2 regions of the Paenibacillus sp. sgz302114 genome follow, and region 2 is predicted to be linked to the other one. Evidence: riboswitches for the same ligand, from Rfam matches in the RefSeq annotation. Region 2 holds a riboswitch; the other holds the start of a gene.
What was found. A riboswitch is a leader RNA that binds a small molecule or an ion and turns the genes downstream of it on or off. The one in region 2 is predicted to bind cyclic di-AMP.
Positions count from the first base shown of each region.

Region 1: it holds a riboswitch for cyclic di-AMP, as region 2 does, so the genes downstream of both, AC0LWF_RS06405 (3D domain-containing protein) here and AC0LWF_RS23715 (C40 family peptidase) in region 2, are expected to answer to the same signal.

Region 1 covers NZ_JBVYOI010000002.1:293,308-301,074, reverse strand. The annotation lists gene AC0LWF_RS06430 (beta-galactosidase) at 1-1,350, opposite strand, end outside; gene AC0LWF_RS06425 (helix-turn-helix transcriptional regulator) at 1,452-2,336, shown strand; gene AC0LWF_RS06420 (HNH endonuclease) at 2,358-3,170, shown strand; gene AC0LWF_RS06415 (CAP domain-containing protein) at 3,287-3,973, shown strand; gene AC0LWF_RS06410 (ATP-binding protein) at 4,198-5,280, shown strand; cyclic di-AMP (ydaO/yuaA leader) riboswitch at 5,347-5,555, shown strand; gene AC0LWF_RS06405 (3D domain-containing protein) at 5,669-6,499, shown strand; gene AC0LWF_RS06400 (polysaccharide deacetylase family protein) at 6,571-7,491, opposite strand; gene AC0LWF_RS06395 (alpha/beta fold hydrolase) at 7,669-7,767, shown strand, end outside.
Region 2 covers NZ_JBVYOI010000014.1:34,294-42,060, reverse strand. The annotation lists gene AC0LWF_RS23725 (DEAD/DEAH box helicase) at 1-3,660, opposite strand, end outside; gene AC0LWF_RS23720 (hypothetical protein) at 3,892-4,311, shown strand; gene AC0LWF_RS23715 (C40 family peptidase) at 4,525-5,022, opposite strand; cyclic di-AMP (ydaO/yuaA leader) riboswitch at 5,027-5,193, opposite strand; gene AC0LWF_RS23710 (hypothetical protein) at 5,497-6,315, opposite strand; gene AC0LWF_RS23705 (M1 family metallopeptidase) at 6,345-7,767, opposite strand, start outside.

The DNA.
Region 1 (7,767 bases), on a different contig from region 2:
GAGATCGTCCTCGAATGACACGATGTCGACTTGATGCCCTTGTTCATGCAAGGCGCGGTAATATTTATGAACTTCATCTACATATTTGAGATCAATGGTCGGACCGCTCGAATATTCAATCGCCCAGCGGTTCTCCCAATCATACATAATGGCGATGCGGCTAGGCATGCGCGAGCCGAGCAGCTTCGTGCCAAGGCTGTCCAGTTCCTTGCCGAGCTGCGCGCATTCGCGGAATACGCGGGTATGCTCATGCCCGACATGCTCGATCAGCGCACCATGATACTTCTCACAGGCCCCAACGGAGCGGCGCAGCTGGAAGAACATGACGCTGTCCGAGCCATGCGCCACCGCCTGGTAGCTCCATAAGCGCATGATGCCCGGCCGCTTCAACGTGTTGTACGCCTGCCAGTTCTGCTGGCTCGGCGTCTGTTCCATGAGCAGGAACGGCGCGCCATTCTTCAAGCCGCGCATGAGGTCATGCGTCATGGAGGTGAAGCTTGTGGGCGTATCCATGGAAGGGTAGTTGTCCCAAGCTATAATGTCCAAATGCTTCGCCCATTTGAAATAATCGAGCGGCTTATAAGTGCCCATCAAATTGGTTGTTACTGGCATGTCAGGCGTAACCGCTTTAATCGCGTCATACTCAAGCTTGTAGCAATCAAGCAGGCTGTCGGAATTGAAGCGGGTGTAATCAAGCGATATGCCTTGGAAGCAGGTACGGTCCGACGCCCACTGCTCCGATCGTGCGCTTGGCAGCACGATCTCGTCCCATTCATAGAAGGTATGTCCCCAGAAGCAGGTATTCCACTGCTCGTTCAGCTTGTCCAGCGTGCCGTATTTGGCGCGAAGCCAGTCGCGGAATGCGGCTTCACAGTTATCGCAATAGCATTCGCCGCCATACTCATTGGAAACATGCCAAAGCAGCAGGGCAGGATGGTCTTTATAACGTTCAGCCAGCTTGGAAGCAAGCCGAGTAGATAGGTCGCGATACACCGGACTATTCGGGCAGGAGTTATGGCGCCCGCCGAATTTGCGCTGTTTGCCGTCGAACTCGGTGCGCAGCACTTCTGGATATTTGCGCGCCATCCAAGCTGGATGTGCGCCTGTGCTAGTTGCCAGACACGCATATATGCCATTCTTATGCAGCATATCCATAATGCGATCAAGCGTCTCGAAATGGTATGTATCTTCATTGGGCTGAAGCATCGCCCAGGAGAATACGTTCACTGTTGCAATATTCATTCCCGCAAGCGGAATGAGCCGCATATCTTCGGGCCAAATGCTTTCGTCCCACTGTTCCGGGTTGTAGTCGCCGCCATATAACATTTTGGGCAATTTAGTCGTATCCATCTGTGTGAATCTCCTTTATGCAAATAAGATGATAACAGCTCTATTTTATGGTAAGATTCGAGTGAGAGATATATAAAATAGTTTAGGCAGGATATCATAATATGGAACAGCTAACTGAGCGGAAGCAACATTACATAAATGGGCAGCAGCAGAACCGGTTCATGTTCAAGAGCGGCGAGTTCGAGCTGCCGCTATATATGGATAGCATTGGCTTCAATCCGGAGCAGGAATCGGTAGACCGGACGAAAGGATATCCGTACTTCCACTGGCTGCAAACGATTGAAGGAGAAGGGGAATTCGAGCTGAACGGCAGACGCTACTCGCTGCCGCCGGGGCATGGTTCGCTGCTCTTCCCAGGCGTGCCGCATTTCTATGCCGCTAAAGGCGGGCGGAAATGGTCAACGCTCTATGTGACATTCGGCGGCGTATTGGCCGCTTCGATGCTTGCGTCGCTTGGCATTCGACATACGGAGTGGCTGCATTGGGATGAAGATGCGCCAATCACATCGCAGCTCATTGCGATGATCAATCAAGCGCAGCATGACGAGGACCGGACCGGGCTCAACGCATCGGCGCAGCTGTACCGGTTCCTTACGATGATCAAGATTTATGGACAGAAGGGCGGCCGGTCATCGGTATTCCAGCATTTGGAGAAGCTGGACCCGCTGCTCGGATGGCTGGATGTGAATTACGGCGATCCCGATATAAGTCTTACGGATATGGCGGAGAAGCTATTGATCAGCCCGCGTTACTTGAATTCACTGTTCAGACAAGCCTTCGGCATTACAGCTTATGCCTACTTGATTCGATTGCGAATTATCAAGTCCAAAGAAATGATGAGCCTTGGCGACAGCTCACGCTCCATTAAAGAAATCGCGCAGCTATCAGGTTATCGCGATTCCAGTCATTTTATTGCGGCATTCGGCAAGACGGAAGGAATTACGCCAGAGCAGTTCCGCAAGCTGCACGGCTTAATATCAGGCTAAAGCGAAAGCGAGAATAGAGCGATGGAAATGAAGCAATGTACAGTATGCGGGCAAGAGAAGCCGCAATCCGCGTTCACGAAGCGGGCAGGCAAGAGCGGCCGGCGCGGAACATGCCGCTCCTGTATGCGTCGGCGCAAGCGTGATACGATAACGGCCGTATTGCCGCTGCATTCGGATTCAGCCCTCGCTGTAGAGACGGCTGCGAACATAACCATCCAAGCAGCCGCAGAAGTGGCTGCAGTCGGACAAGCTGCTGCGGCTGAACCGCGAGCTGGCGAAGGTATCGCATCGGAATCACCGCCCGCACGAACGCGCAAGAGAAAGCATAGGCGCCGCCGCGGACGTTACAACAAATCCGCAAGACTGCGGAAGCAGCAGGAGACAGAGCAGGCAGTAGAAGTGGTGAAGCTGCCCGTTCGGCCGCCGGACCGCGTCATTAAGCAGATTCAAGGCTCCTTCACGTTCGCGACCTCGGTATTGAACGACAGGGGAAGAGGGCATATCAGGCTGCGCGGCTATCGGGAGACAGGGAAGCGCTGGTCGACGGTCATACCGACGGAGATGGCCGTTCGTATGGTCGAAGAAGGCGCAGCAGGCATTATTAATTCAGGCATGATCCATAAGCTTTATACGAAGACGGACTTCAGACTGCTTATTCTGCAGCGCGACGATTATATTTGCCGCTATTGCGGGAAATTCGGCGACACGATCGACCATGTCATGCCCAAATCGAAGGGCGGACTGTCATCGCCAGCCAATTGCGTATGCGCTTGCTCGGAGTGCAATCTCAAGAAAGCCGATAAATTAGACTTTGTTAATAATGATGATTTCTAGCGGGTTTGACGCCTATTTTCCAATATTTAGTTCATGAAAAGTGAATAACTCCCGTGTTAGTATGAGTGGCGTCGGGGCGCCCGGCATACAACATTTGTAAACGAGGAGGATTTTTCATGAAGATGCAACCATTTCGTATAGGTGTAGCTAGTGTACTCGCCGCGAGCTTGATCGCGCTTGGAGGAGGAGCGGCCCTGCAGAAGGCAGAAGCAGCCTCCGTGAACAGTTCCGTCTCTTATAAAGTAACAAGCACGGATACGATGTATAAAATCGCTAAGAAATACGGTGTGAGCTTGAACACGTTAATCGCGGCTAACCCGTCCATTAAGAATCCGAATATAATCTGGGCAGGCATGATTGTGAAGGTGCCTGTGACGACAACAGCTGGCAGTGGCAGCACAGGGTCCGGTTCCACAACAACAAGCACGACGGACAAGTCTACTTTTGCAGCTCAAGTTGTGTCGCTTGTGAACCAGGAACGCGCTAAGACAGGCCTTACGGCGCTTAAGTCCGATACGCTGCTCACGAAGGTCGCGCTGGATAAAGCGAAAGATATGTATACGAACAATTACTTTGACCATAACTCGCCGACCTACGGCTCCCCGTTCGATATGATGCGTGCATACGGAGTCGCTTATTCTTATGCTGGCGAGAATATTGCCAAGGGTCAGCGTACGCCTGCGGAAGTCATGACGGCATGGATGAACAGTCCAGGTCATAAAGCGAATATTATGAGCGCCAACTACAAGAAAATTGGCGTTGCATACTACAACGGTGAATGGGTACAAGAGTTTACATCATAATAGAGCAAGCAGCGATAAGCGGCCCCAGATGGCCGCTTTTTTTAAATTAGGTTTACATAATTATTGAATGAGAGAAAATTAATTCTTCATTCTGCGCAGGTATTGGGTAAATAAAGGCGAAATCTACTCTTACGAATTTGACTACTCGGAGGTCCACTATGCGGCGGAAGGCAAGGGCAATATACTGCAACCAGACGTTGGCTGAACGAACGAAGAGGAAATTAATGCTTACAAGCCAAGAGCGCGATATCGATGCGTCTTATTCAGTTGCGCTAAGCTATCAGCGTTTAATTAAATATTTGCCAGAGCCGATCTTTGTGCATGACGGAATCGAAGTGCTGTTCGCCAATCAAGCGGGACTTCGATTGCTTGGCATGACTGATCTGTCAGAGATCATGGATGAGGTAAAGATTTGGAAGTTCATGCACCCGGATAATCAGCTTCGCTCAATGGAGCGAATCCGCGCGGTCATGCAGACGGATGAGCCGAATGAATTCGAGGAATGCCGCCTCATTGACGTGAGGGGTGAAGTTATTGATGTGGAGGTATCCAGTACCCGTATACATAACTATCCGGGGAGAGGAACTGTCGTCCAGAGCGTCTTTCGCGATATCCGTGAACGGAAGAAAGAGGAGGAGGCGCTCATTCATTCCGAGAAGCTCTCCGTTGCTGGACAGATGGCGGCGGGAATTGCACATGAGATTCGCAATCCGCTGACCTCCTTGATCGGATTCTCGAAGTTTCTGAAGACGAAGATTGATAAGTATCATGAGTACTTTGACATTATGCTCGTGGAGCTCGACCGGATCAATTCGATCGTACAGGAGTTTATGGCGCTGGCGAAGCCGCAAGCAAGCCAGTTCCGCAAGCATGATCTGAACCGGATTATTGGCAATGTGCTGACGCTGCTCGAAACGCAGGCGATTCTGAAAGATGTGCAGATTATCCCTCTGCTCGATTCCGATGTGACGGAGCTGCTCTGTGACGAGAATCAGCTGAAGCAAGTATTCGTCAATGTGCTCAAGAATGCCATCGAGGCGATGCCAAGCGGCGGGATCATTACCATTACGCTTACGAATGTAGATGCGCAGCATATTGCCGTGTCGATTATCGACGAAGGAACAGGCATCCCAGAGGAGCAGCTGCCGAAGCTCGGCGGTCCGTTCTTCACGACAAAGGACAGCGGAACAGGGCTTGGCCTTATGATTTGTTACCGGATCATTGAAGGCCATCAAGGGAAAATGGATATTAAAAGCGTCCCCGGCAAAGGGACGACGGTAGCGATTCGACTGCCGCGCAATCTGTGATTATGCAGCATGACGGGGATGTTGGTCACTTTTTCCTGTAGGATTTGCATGAGTTTCTGTGTTATCCTTTAACGCGAGCCGAAACATTATGTGCGGGGGATATTTTTAGAGCAATGCTGACGTAATAAAAAGTCGCTTTTGCTCGCCAGTCAGCTATTGGCTGGTTAATGCGCTGTCAGCAGCGCTGGGGTGAATCGTTTGGTTAACAAGCGTAGGGCGGAACTCCTTTCGTCCGAATCCGACAACTAACCTCGTAGGCCGCATGCGATGAAGATGAGTAGCTGGCTTAGCCATTAAGCAGCTTGACCTGTCAGCATCGTATTGACGGAATATATCCGGGTCGTTCAAACAAGGATATATGTCCGTAAATTAAAGGAGGAAGTTCATATTGAAGCAATCATTCTGGAAAAAGAGTGCGTTACTCGCTGCACTTAGCATCGCGATCTTCACGCACGCGGGCGCAGCGCAAGCAGCATCGGAGTACAAAGCGACGGACGAGGATACGTTCTGGTCGTTGTCGCAGAAATTCGGCGTATCGCTGGAGCAGCTGCTCAAGACGAATCCGATGATCGATCCTGCGAATGTGTATAAGGGACTGACGATCGTTATTCCAACGACAGTGACAGTCGCGAACTCGAAGCAGGATGCGCCGCAGCCGATTTCGCAACAGTCGAAGCAGACTGAACAAACGGCAAAGCTGGATAATTCAGCGGAGGCATCTGTGAAAGCCGAGAAGTCGGTGAAGGCTGAGAAGAAAGCGGCAGAGCCGAAGAAAGCCCCTAAAGCAGAGGCAGCAAAGAAAACGGTGAAGAAAGCTGCAAAGAAGAAGTCGAGCCAATCGACGGCAGCGAAAAGACAAGCGAACCAAAACGAAATTACAGTTGGCGGCAGAGCATATGACGTCTCGGATGTCGTACAGGTTAAAGCAAGCGCATATACGGCACATCCGTCAGAGAACGGCTGGGGAGCAGTCGACTACTTCGGCAATCCGCTGAAGCTCGGTACGGTTGCAGTAGACCCAAGCGTCATTCCGCTGGGAAGCAAGTTGTATATTACCGGCTACGACCATGATGGGTTGCCAGTCGGCGGCATGATGGGAGTTGCTACCGATATGGGAAGTGCCATTAAGGGCGACCGTATTGATATCTTTGTTCCGCAATCGAAGGAAGCTGCGAGCGACTTCGGTTTCCAATTCGTAAAGGTATTTATTCTAGATTAGTCTTACCTTGAAGAGCCCCGCGTCTTATGGACGTTGGGTTTCTTTTTTTTGGGCTAAGGCGGCTGGGGCGATTAACGGCTGCGCCAGTTGCGCCCGGCTGGCCGGTTCAAGAGCTCCGGCAGTGTGACAATCTGATAGCCCTTGCTGCGCAGTAGATTGATGAGCCGTGGTAGCGCCGCTATCGTGCCGGAGAGGTCCTGTCCTTCGCCGCCGCCTGCATGCTGCAGGATAATGGAGCCGGGCTGCAGCGTCCGCTTTATATTGATGAGAATGCGGTTGCTGTCGAGGCTTTTCCAATCGACCGAATCGGTATCCCAGTTCACTACGATGTATCCTCGGCTGCGCAGCCAATCGACCTGGTACGGCGTAATCTCTCCATAAGGCGGACGGATGAACTTCGGGCTATATCCGATCAGAGGGCGGATAATCCGGTCGGTCCGTACAATTTGCTGCTCGAATGCATAGCGCGAGATACGCGAAAATACAGCGTGATCATACGAATGATTGCCGATAATATGCCCTTCTCTGCTGATCCGCTGGACGAGCGCCGGATGTGCCGCTGCCCGAGAGCCAACGACAAAGAACGTTGCGCGCACTTTGTAGCGGGCAAGCGTCTCGAGCACCTGCGGCGTAAAGCGCGGATCGGGCACGTCGTCGAACGTAAGCGCGACTCTGCGTGAGCCTCGTGGTCCCCAGATTACGAAGGAACCCGGGAACATACGCTGCAGCGTAACCCAAGACATCGCTTCTGCACGGCTCTTTTTCTTCTTCTTTAGCTGCTGGCCGCTCGTGAAGGAGGGCTCGGCTTCTGCTGGTGACTGCCAGCTGCTCCCGAGCTCTGTCGCGGCAGCTCTATTGCGTTCAGATAGCGGAGGGGGGCTCGCAGATGCGGCAGCTCTTTCGCCTTGTATGGCATCTATGCCACTGCAAACGCACAGGATCCAGGTCAGAAGCAGCAACAATGATCTGCGTGCTCTGCGCATCGTTCCCATGGACCTTCTCCCCCCGTCAACCAAAATAAACTACCTGCTGTGCTTACCGTCTTAAACATTCGATTTCATTGTGCCCTCTCCGCACGTGATCATGCATGAGACGCAACTTCACACTTTACAGCAGGAAGCTCACCACGTAACATGAAGAGGAATAATGGTGAAGAGGAGACCGTACATATGCCAACAATTGATATGCCCTTGAATGAATTGAAAACGTATTCAGGCATAAATCCGCGCCCGTCCGACTTCGACGACTATTGGGAGCGGGCGCTGAAC
Region 2 (7,767 bases):
GCCATCCTGCAGCAGCCCGAGCAACCTCGGGTGCTTCGTGCCGGAAGCCGTCCAAGCAGCGATGGATTGCGCGATAATCGGCGCATACAACAGCTTCGATTCGGTGAGGAAGAAGGCGATCTTGCCTTCTTTCTCCGATTCTTCCTTGCGTCCGAGCCAGATCACTTCGCCTGACGCGCATAACAGATCCAGATCTTCTTTGCGGTAGCCTGTTACGCGGGCTGGAAAGATGAGCGATTCCCAGTGCGAAGCAGGGAGGAAGAAGCCCTGCAGCCGTTCAATGACGATTCGCAAGCCGTCAATGCCGCTAAGCTGCGTGCCGGATAAGGCATGCTGGAGCGAGGACATATGCGCGCACCAGCGGATGGGATCAACCGGCTCGGCTTGCTTGCGCGCCTGCTCCAGCGTTAACCGAATGAGCCGCCTCGCTACTTGGCGGCTCGTCCATATCCGCTCCTCGCCGCTCTCGGCGAATGGCGCAAGCTCAGTCCGGTCAAGCGCGAGCAGCACGTCGGCGACATGCGCCGCATCGCTCGCAGACAAACGCGGATACCGCTCCCGAAGCTCTGCTTCGGTGAACGAAATCCGGTGCTCCGCGAAGCGACCGGCCACAAAGGCGATGGCGCGCTCGCTCTGAGGGAACTCGGCGTACAGCTCGCGTTCCTCGGCGCAAATCCAGCGCTCTACGCCAGCGGCCAGCGGCAGCAGCGCAACACGATCGCTCGCCGCAAGCTGCTGCAGCCACTCGTCGACCTCACCGCCGCCCGCGATAGCGACAAGCTCGTCCACGCTCATGTCGCCCCGCCGCTTCATCAGCGTATATAGCTCATCGGCGCTCGCCGGAATGAGCTGGCCGGCTTCGAGTCGGTCCTGCTCTGCCTGCGCAATTGCAGGATCGATCGCCCGCTGTACGGCGTCCTCGCCGAACAACTGACCCGCGAGCGATTTGCTGACGCTAAGCAGCTGCAGCTGGGTCGCCTCGCTAAGCCCGTCACCCTCATACAGCAAGGAGTTGGCATAGTCAGCCATAAACTGTAAGGCAAAAGGCGAAGGGGACTGCGATTCCTTGACCACAACCTCAATATTTCCAGAAGCAATTCCTTCGAGCATGTGCTTGAGGCCGTTCGTATCGAGATACTCGTGCAAGCATTCTCGCATCGCTTCCTGCAAGTAGGGGAATTGATCTGCGTAAGGAAGCGACTGCTTCAGCAGCTCCTCGCAGCGAAACCGCTTTTGCCACATCGGTGTCCGTGTGAAGCTGCGCGAGAGCAGCAGCGATGTCTCTGCAATCCGGCGAAAAGCAATTGCCAGCAGCGGTGAGCCCGTAATCGCCTCCGTAAGCAGCGACTCAAGGCTGCCCGAGGTGATCTGCCAAAGCGTCTGCAGCCATGAAGCGTCCCATTCCGGCACGACCAGCTCAATGCCGTTGTCTTTGGCGTTGCCGTAAACACTGTAGGGGAGTAGGCGCTCAAAATGCCGCTGAATCGCCAGCAGCCACGTCCGGTTCAAACGCCGCCCATACGGATTATGAATAATAATTCGGGTCTGATTCATGAGATCCCGGTAGTGTTCAATAATGATGCGCCGTGACGTCGGTACGCCAATTGCCCGATGCTGCGCGCCAATGAGATCAATCAGCTCGGAAGCAGCGTAAGAGTCTAGCCCATACTCCGTGTCGAGCCAAGCAATTGTAGCCTGCTCACGTTCCCAAGCTTGTTGCCCATCAGGCAAATAAAGTGCAAGCCGTATCGTCGACAGTTCCTCCAGAAACTCTCCTAGCTGGATGCCGATCTCATAGCTTCGGCTGCTCGCCTCCGCGTTCCAGAACGGAATTTCACTGAAGCGGTTCGGTGCTTCCTTGACATAAACGCGGTCATTGTCGATACGGCTGATCATCCACGAGCTAGTGCCGAGCTGAAAGACGTCGCCGACGCGGCTTTCTGAAATATATTCTTCATCGAGCTCACCCAGCAGCGTGCGGCTCTCCAGATGATGAACCGGATAGTGAGAGGTTGACGGTATCGTGCCTGCGCCTGTGACGGCAGCCATCGACGTATTGGCGCGTTTATGCAGCCGATCTGCGCTGCGGTCCCAATCCATGAGCGGGCGGGCAAAAGGGTAAAATCCCGTCAGCACCTTCAGCGCTGCTTCCAACCGTTCGCGCGGAAAAGTCCGGTAGCATTCGCTGCCAGAGATGAGCTTATGCAGCTCGCCCACCGACATATCGGCGGCGGCGACCATCGAGATCATATGCTGCGACAGCACATCGAGCGGCTCATGCGGCAGGACAATCGATTCTATGTCGCGCCGTGCAATGTCGCGGCAGAGCACCGCTGCTTCCGGCAGCTCGCTTCGCTGCCGCGCCACGATAAAGCCGCGGCTGACGTCGCCGACGGAATGGCCTGCTCGCCCGATGCGCTGAATGCCGGCCGCGGCGGCTTTTGGCGAGTCGACCTGAATAACGAGGTCGACGTGTCCTACGTCAATGCCGAGCTCGAGCGAGGAGGTGGCGACGAGGCAGCGCAGCTCGCCCGCCTTCAGCATTCGCTCGACTTCAAGCCGCCGCTCGCGCGCGAGGCTGCCGTGATGGGCGCGCGCCATCTCATAGCCGGCATGCTCGTTCAGCCGCAGCACGAGCCGCTCGCACATGCGGCGGCTATTCACGAACAAGAGCGCGGAGCGCGCGCCGTCCATCAGCGCCATCATCCTCTCGATGATAGGCTGCCACACTCCGTCGCGCGTACGCGCAGGGCGGCTCAGGTCCGGCATCGTAACGCGGACCTGCATCTGCTTCGTCATCGCGCTCTCGACGATGACGACAGGCCGCTGCGCATAGCTAAGCGAATGCGCAGGCTGCTCTTCTCGCCCGCTCGGCACCGCTTCGCCGATCACCGTGCCAAGTGCTTCGGAGCCCGACGTTTCATCGGGCTTCACTCCCATTGGCGTCGCCGCCCGAGCCGCGCCCGATTCCCGCGGCTCCCAGCCGCCCAAGAACCGAGCTACGCGCGACAGCGGCTTCTGCGTCGCCGATACGCCGATGCGCTGCACCGGCCTCGCCGCGAGCGCGGTCAGCCGCTCAAGCGACAGCGACAGATGCGCGCCGCGCTTGTCGCTGGCAAGGCTATGTATCTCGTCGACAATTACCGTCTCGACCGTGCCGAGCATCGCTCGTCCTTTGTCCGAGGTCAGCAGCAAATAGAGCGACTCCGGCGTCGTCACAAGGACGTCCGGCGGCCGCTTCGCCATGCGCACCCGTTCACCGGAAGGAGTGTCACCCGTACGAACGGCGGAGCGAATGGAAGGCCACTCGCGGCCTTGTTCACCAGCAAAGCGCTCAATTTCATCCATGAAACCGACGAGATGGTGATGAATATCATTGTTTAGCGCTTTAAGCGGCGTAATATAGAGCACTCGTACGCCTGGCGTTAGGCTGACTCTGCGATCAGCAGCATCTGCCTTCGCCAGTGCAGTCCGATTGATGCACGGCAATAAGGCAGCAAGCGTCTTACCGGAGCCAGTCGGAGCAGCGATCAGCGTATGCTGCTCCTGCATAATCGAAGCCCATGCGTCCAGCTGAACGGGGGTAGGTTCGCCGAAGCTGTGCGCGAACCAGCCGGCTAATGTATGGTGAAACCCTGCCGAAGCGAAGGGAGGTAGCATCGCGAAGCTCCTTTGCCGTTTAATCACTTGTTCTAAAATCACTCGCTCATCTTACCGCTAGCCTGTTACTTCCATTCTATCATCCTACTATTCATCTTTTGTCAATTGATTCCTCTTTAGTCGGCTTCGAAGCCGCTCTACCTAAAAAATATCCGGTCAGTTTCCGGGCTATTAGACATAGGATTTAGAAAAGTAGCTATCAGCCCAATAAGATCGGGAGGTATCTGCCATATGTCAGGATGGCGAGACAGCTTAGAGAAGCGCAGAGCAGAGTGGAGAAAGCTGGAGTATGCAATGACGGATACGCTTGCCGGCAGGCGGGTGCTGCGGGTTGCAGGACCGCGTTCGCCAAGGCTCACGACGCCGGTATCGAAGGCGATCCGGCAAGAGGAGCTAGCCGCTGTCGCGGAGACATTCGACGCTGGACTTGCTTGTTTCTGCCTAGGGGAGCTATCGCCGCAGCAACGGGCGCAGTTCCTTCAGAACTGGCACTCGAGGCTTGCGACCGGCGCAACCGTTGTGATGGCAGATCGCAGGAGCGAGGGCTGCGCGACACCGGTGGAGCTGTATGATCTCTTCGCTCCGCTTGGCATCGCGCTCGACGTCCAGGTCGGCCGCACGTTCTGGTGGGTCCGCTATCAACGCCGCTAACTAGAAGCTGCCGGACGCTAATCGCCGAGCACGATGTTTGGATCAAGCAGCAAAAAACAAAAAACGAGCTCGCCTCAATTGAGGTGAACTCGTTTTTTTGCTAGACATTATTGAATTTATTGGTTTCACCTATATAAATTCACATAATGTCTCCGCGAAACGCAAGCTTTTGCCGATAAGACGGCGACAGCCGTTTACGCTTGCAAGTACTAATTAATCGGAGTCTCCATCGCCTGGTTCATCTGACGGCTCGTCAGCGTATTTCTCATACGTTTGCGGGCTCATAACGCGGCGTGCAGTTACATAGCGTTTTGAATAGTAGGAATCACCTAGCGCACTGATCGTAACACCTTTGCTCGAGGAAGCGTGTGCAAACTTGCCATCTCCAACATAGATGCCGACATGCGAGATTCCTTTGCCAGTCGTATTGAAAAATACGAGATCGCCCGCAATCAAATCCGCTTTCGCGATTTTCTTGCCGAGCTGTGCTTGCGAACGGGATGCATGTGGAATGCTGACGCCTAGTTTACCGTACACATACATGGTAAATCCAGAGCAGTCGAACCCTTTCGTCGTTGTTCCCGTGTACGAATACGGGGTGCCGATCACACCATTGATGACACCATCCATTTTGGATTCTGCAAAAACGCTTCCAACTTGGAATAATAGCAGCATCGCAAGAGCGACCAGTAGTGCAGAAATTTTCTTCAAAACAGGAAACTCCTTCCGGTGCCTACGAGGTTAGCTGTGGGGTTCGGTTGAAGGCTCCCTATGATCACCTCTGGCATCCGCGTCTTGATAAGCGCCTTGCGGATGTCGGGATCAATTCACCCAGAATGGTTCCCCCGTTTCCCAAGAAAGGGAATTCGGCAAAATTTTCTTTTCGAGGAAAAAGTATTCGATCATTTTCTCGTTTCTCCTTCCAAGTTCACAAGTTGTTCACAAATTAAAATTATTAGAATGCAACCTTTTTGGCGTCTAATTCGTTGGTGGGCCTGCGATTGAGCGGTTAGTAGGCATATATTCCTCCTGCAACGAATTAGAGCAATTTATGGCGAGAACTGTCTTGTAGAAAAATATGAGGATGGCTAGATAGGTGTCGGTTCAAACACTTTCAGTGACATGCAAAAAAGGACCGCGACAATAGGTCGCAGTCCCTTACTCCATATTGATTGCCGCTATGCCTCAAGCTTGCTTCGATTGCCACACATCGTACTGGGCGGCTACCGTCCACACCTTCATAATGGTGCGCATCATCTGATAGCCTTGGTGAAGGATGAGTGCGAACAGTCCCGCCCACAACATGGATACGGAAGCGACCGTCATGCTAAGCAAGGCGCCGATACCCCACATGAGCAGCGAGATGCCTGCAAAAGGCAGGAAGTTTACGATTCCGCCCCATAGCGAGCGGAGTGTGCCCGTGCCGCTGGCGGCGCCGAACTGCATGGTGAGGAAGAGCAGGTGGATGAGCACCGCCCATGCCAGCCAGGCGGCCGCCCACGGTCCTGCGTGCTGGGCGAATTCGAGCAGCGAATTGCTAGCGAGCAGCTTCGTTAACGCGCGCGGCAGCAGCCAGATGGCAGGGAGAAGGGTGAGCGCAGTTTCGATGAGATAGAGCAGGGCGACTGGCTTCCACACTTTTCGAATGCCGCTTAGAAACTTCGTTCCGGCCTCATCTGTCGTATGATGCAACGAATGGAACAGACCAGCGTTAAGGAATGGGGTGATGATCATCCGCCCGGCCAGCAGTCCGCAGAATAGCCAGGCGTATGGCTGGACGAGATCCGTCTTGAGCAGCTGAAACTGAGCCTCGGTCATGAACAGCTGGACCGCGTGGCTTCCGCTGCTATACGTATCGGGAAACCGCTTTAGGACAGGCACTACAATCCCTTCGATGGTGCGGTAGAGGAAGAAGCCCCAGATCAGCTCGTACAGAAACAGCAAGATAATAATATAGAAGTGCTTGATTGCTAGGCGCCAGCCTTGCTTTATATGTGCTTTCACTCCTGCTCACCTCCTTCATAAGTAAGGCGTTACCAAGCGAGTGCGGCGAATATCGTCTCGAGCAGCTTGGTGATTCCGACGCTCCAACGGGTGCGGGTCTTCTCGGTCAGATCGGCTTTCATAAAGTTGTTGATATGTTTATTGTCGAGCACGTTGTCATGCTGCGGGTCCACCGCCGCCCAGACGAGCTTCGCGGAATGAACCAGTTTGTACTGGATATGGTCCTCTTGACCATCCCATACTTTCGGCATGATGGTACCGTCGGCAAAATGGAACACCACTGTCACAGGGCCAAAGCTGCCGCCTGTCTTCTTGATGAGCACAACCGATTCGTACTGCGTCTTGCCATCCTGCTTGACGGGACGTACATGGATGGAAGCGACGGCGTAGTCGGACATATCGCTGCCGTAGACGAAGTGGCTGAAGTAATCGTTCCACTTTTTCTTCGTGACCGTCTCGACGACCTTCTGGAAGTCGGCGGTCGACGGGTGCTTGAATTTATATTTCTGGAAGTAGGCGCGCATGATTTTGCGCATCGTCTGAGTGCCAACCTGTTTCTCGATGCCATAGAGGACGAGTTTGGCGCGCATGTACACATTTTCGGCATAGTGATTGTTGCTGTGGTACGACCACGATAGCTGCTTCAGCGGCGCTGGATCGGTCATGTAGCTCGATTCCACCGGCAGGTTCGGCTCCACTCCGTATTCGCTCTCCATCACTTTGTCCTCTGAATAGGACGTGAACCCTTCGTCGAGCCAAGCTTCCTCGAATTCGTTGGAGGCGACCATGCCGTACCAATATTGATGCCCGATCTCATGGACGACGGTACGCTCCAGATCATAGCCCGGGTTGTCGTTCTCCGCAGCGAAAGCGGTGATCAGCGTCGGATATTCCATGCCGCCAGCACCGTTGCCGCCCTTCGGCGGTACGACGATCGAGAGGGTGGAGTACGGGTAAGCGCCGTACCACTGCGCGTACTTGGCGAGCGCGGACTTCGCTGCGTGCATGTAGCGGTCTTTGAACTTTGCATGCTGCGGATCCAGGTAGAGCTTAATGCGTACGCCAGGCACGCCCTCCGTCGAGAACGGCTCTTCGGCATAGACGAAGTCCGGCGAAGCCGACCAGCCGAAGTCATGCACGTCATCGGCGTAGAACTGATACGTCTTGCGTCCCTCTGCGACCACGGATGCTTTGGTCTGGAAGCCGGTGGCTGCTACCTTGTAGCTGCTCGGCACGTTGATTTTGACACTGTAGATGCCAAAATCGCTATAGAACTCCGAGTTGCCGTGATACTGATGAATATTCCAGCCATCGGCGGCTCGTCCGCGCGTGCCTGCTGTTTCGTATACGGCGAGCTTCGGGAACCACTGCCCCGCCATCACGAAGTTGCCCGCATACCCCATGCGCGCGAACACTTCGGGCAGCTTCACCTCGAACTTCAATCGCAGCGTC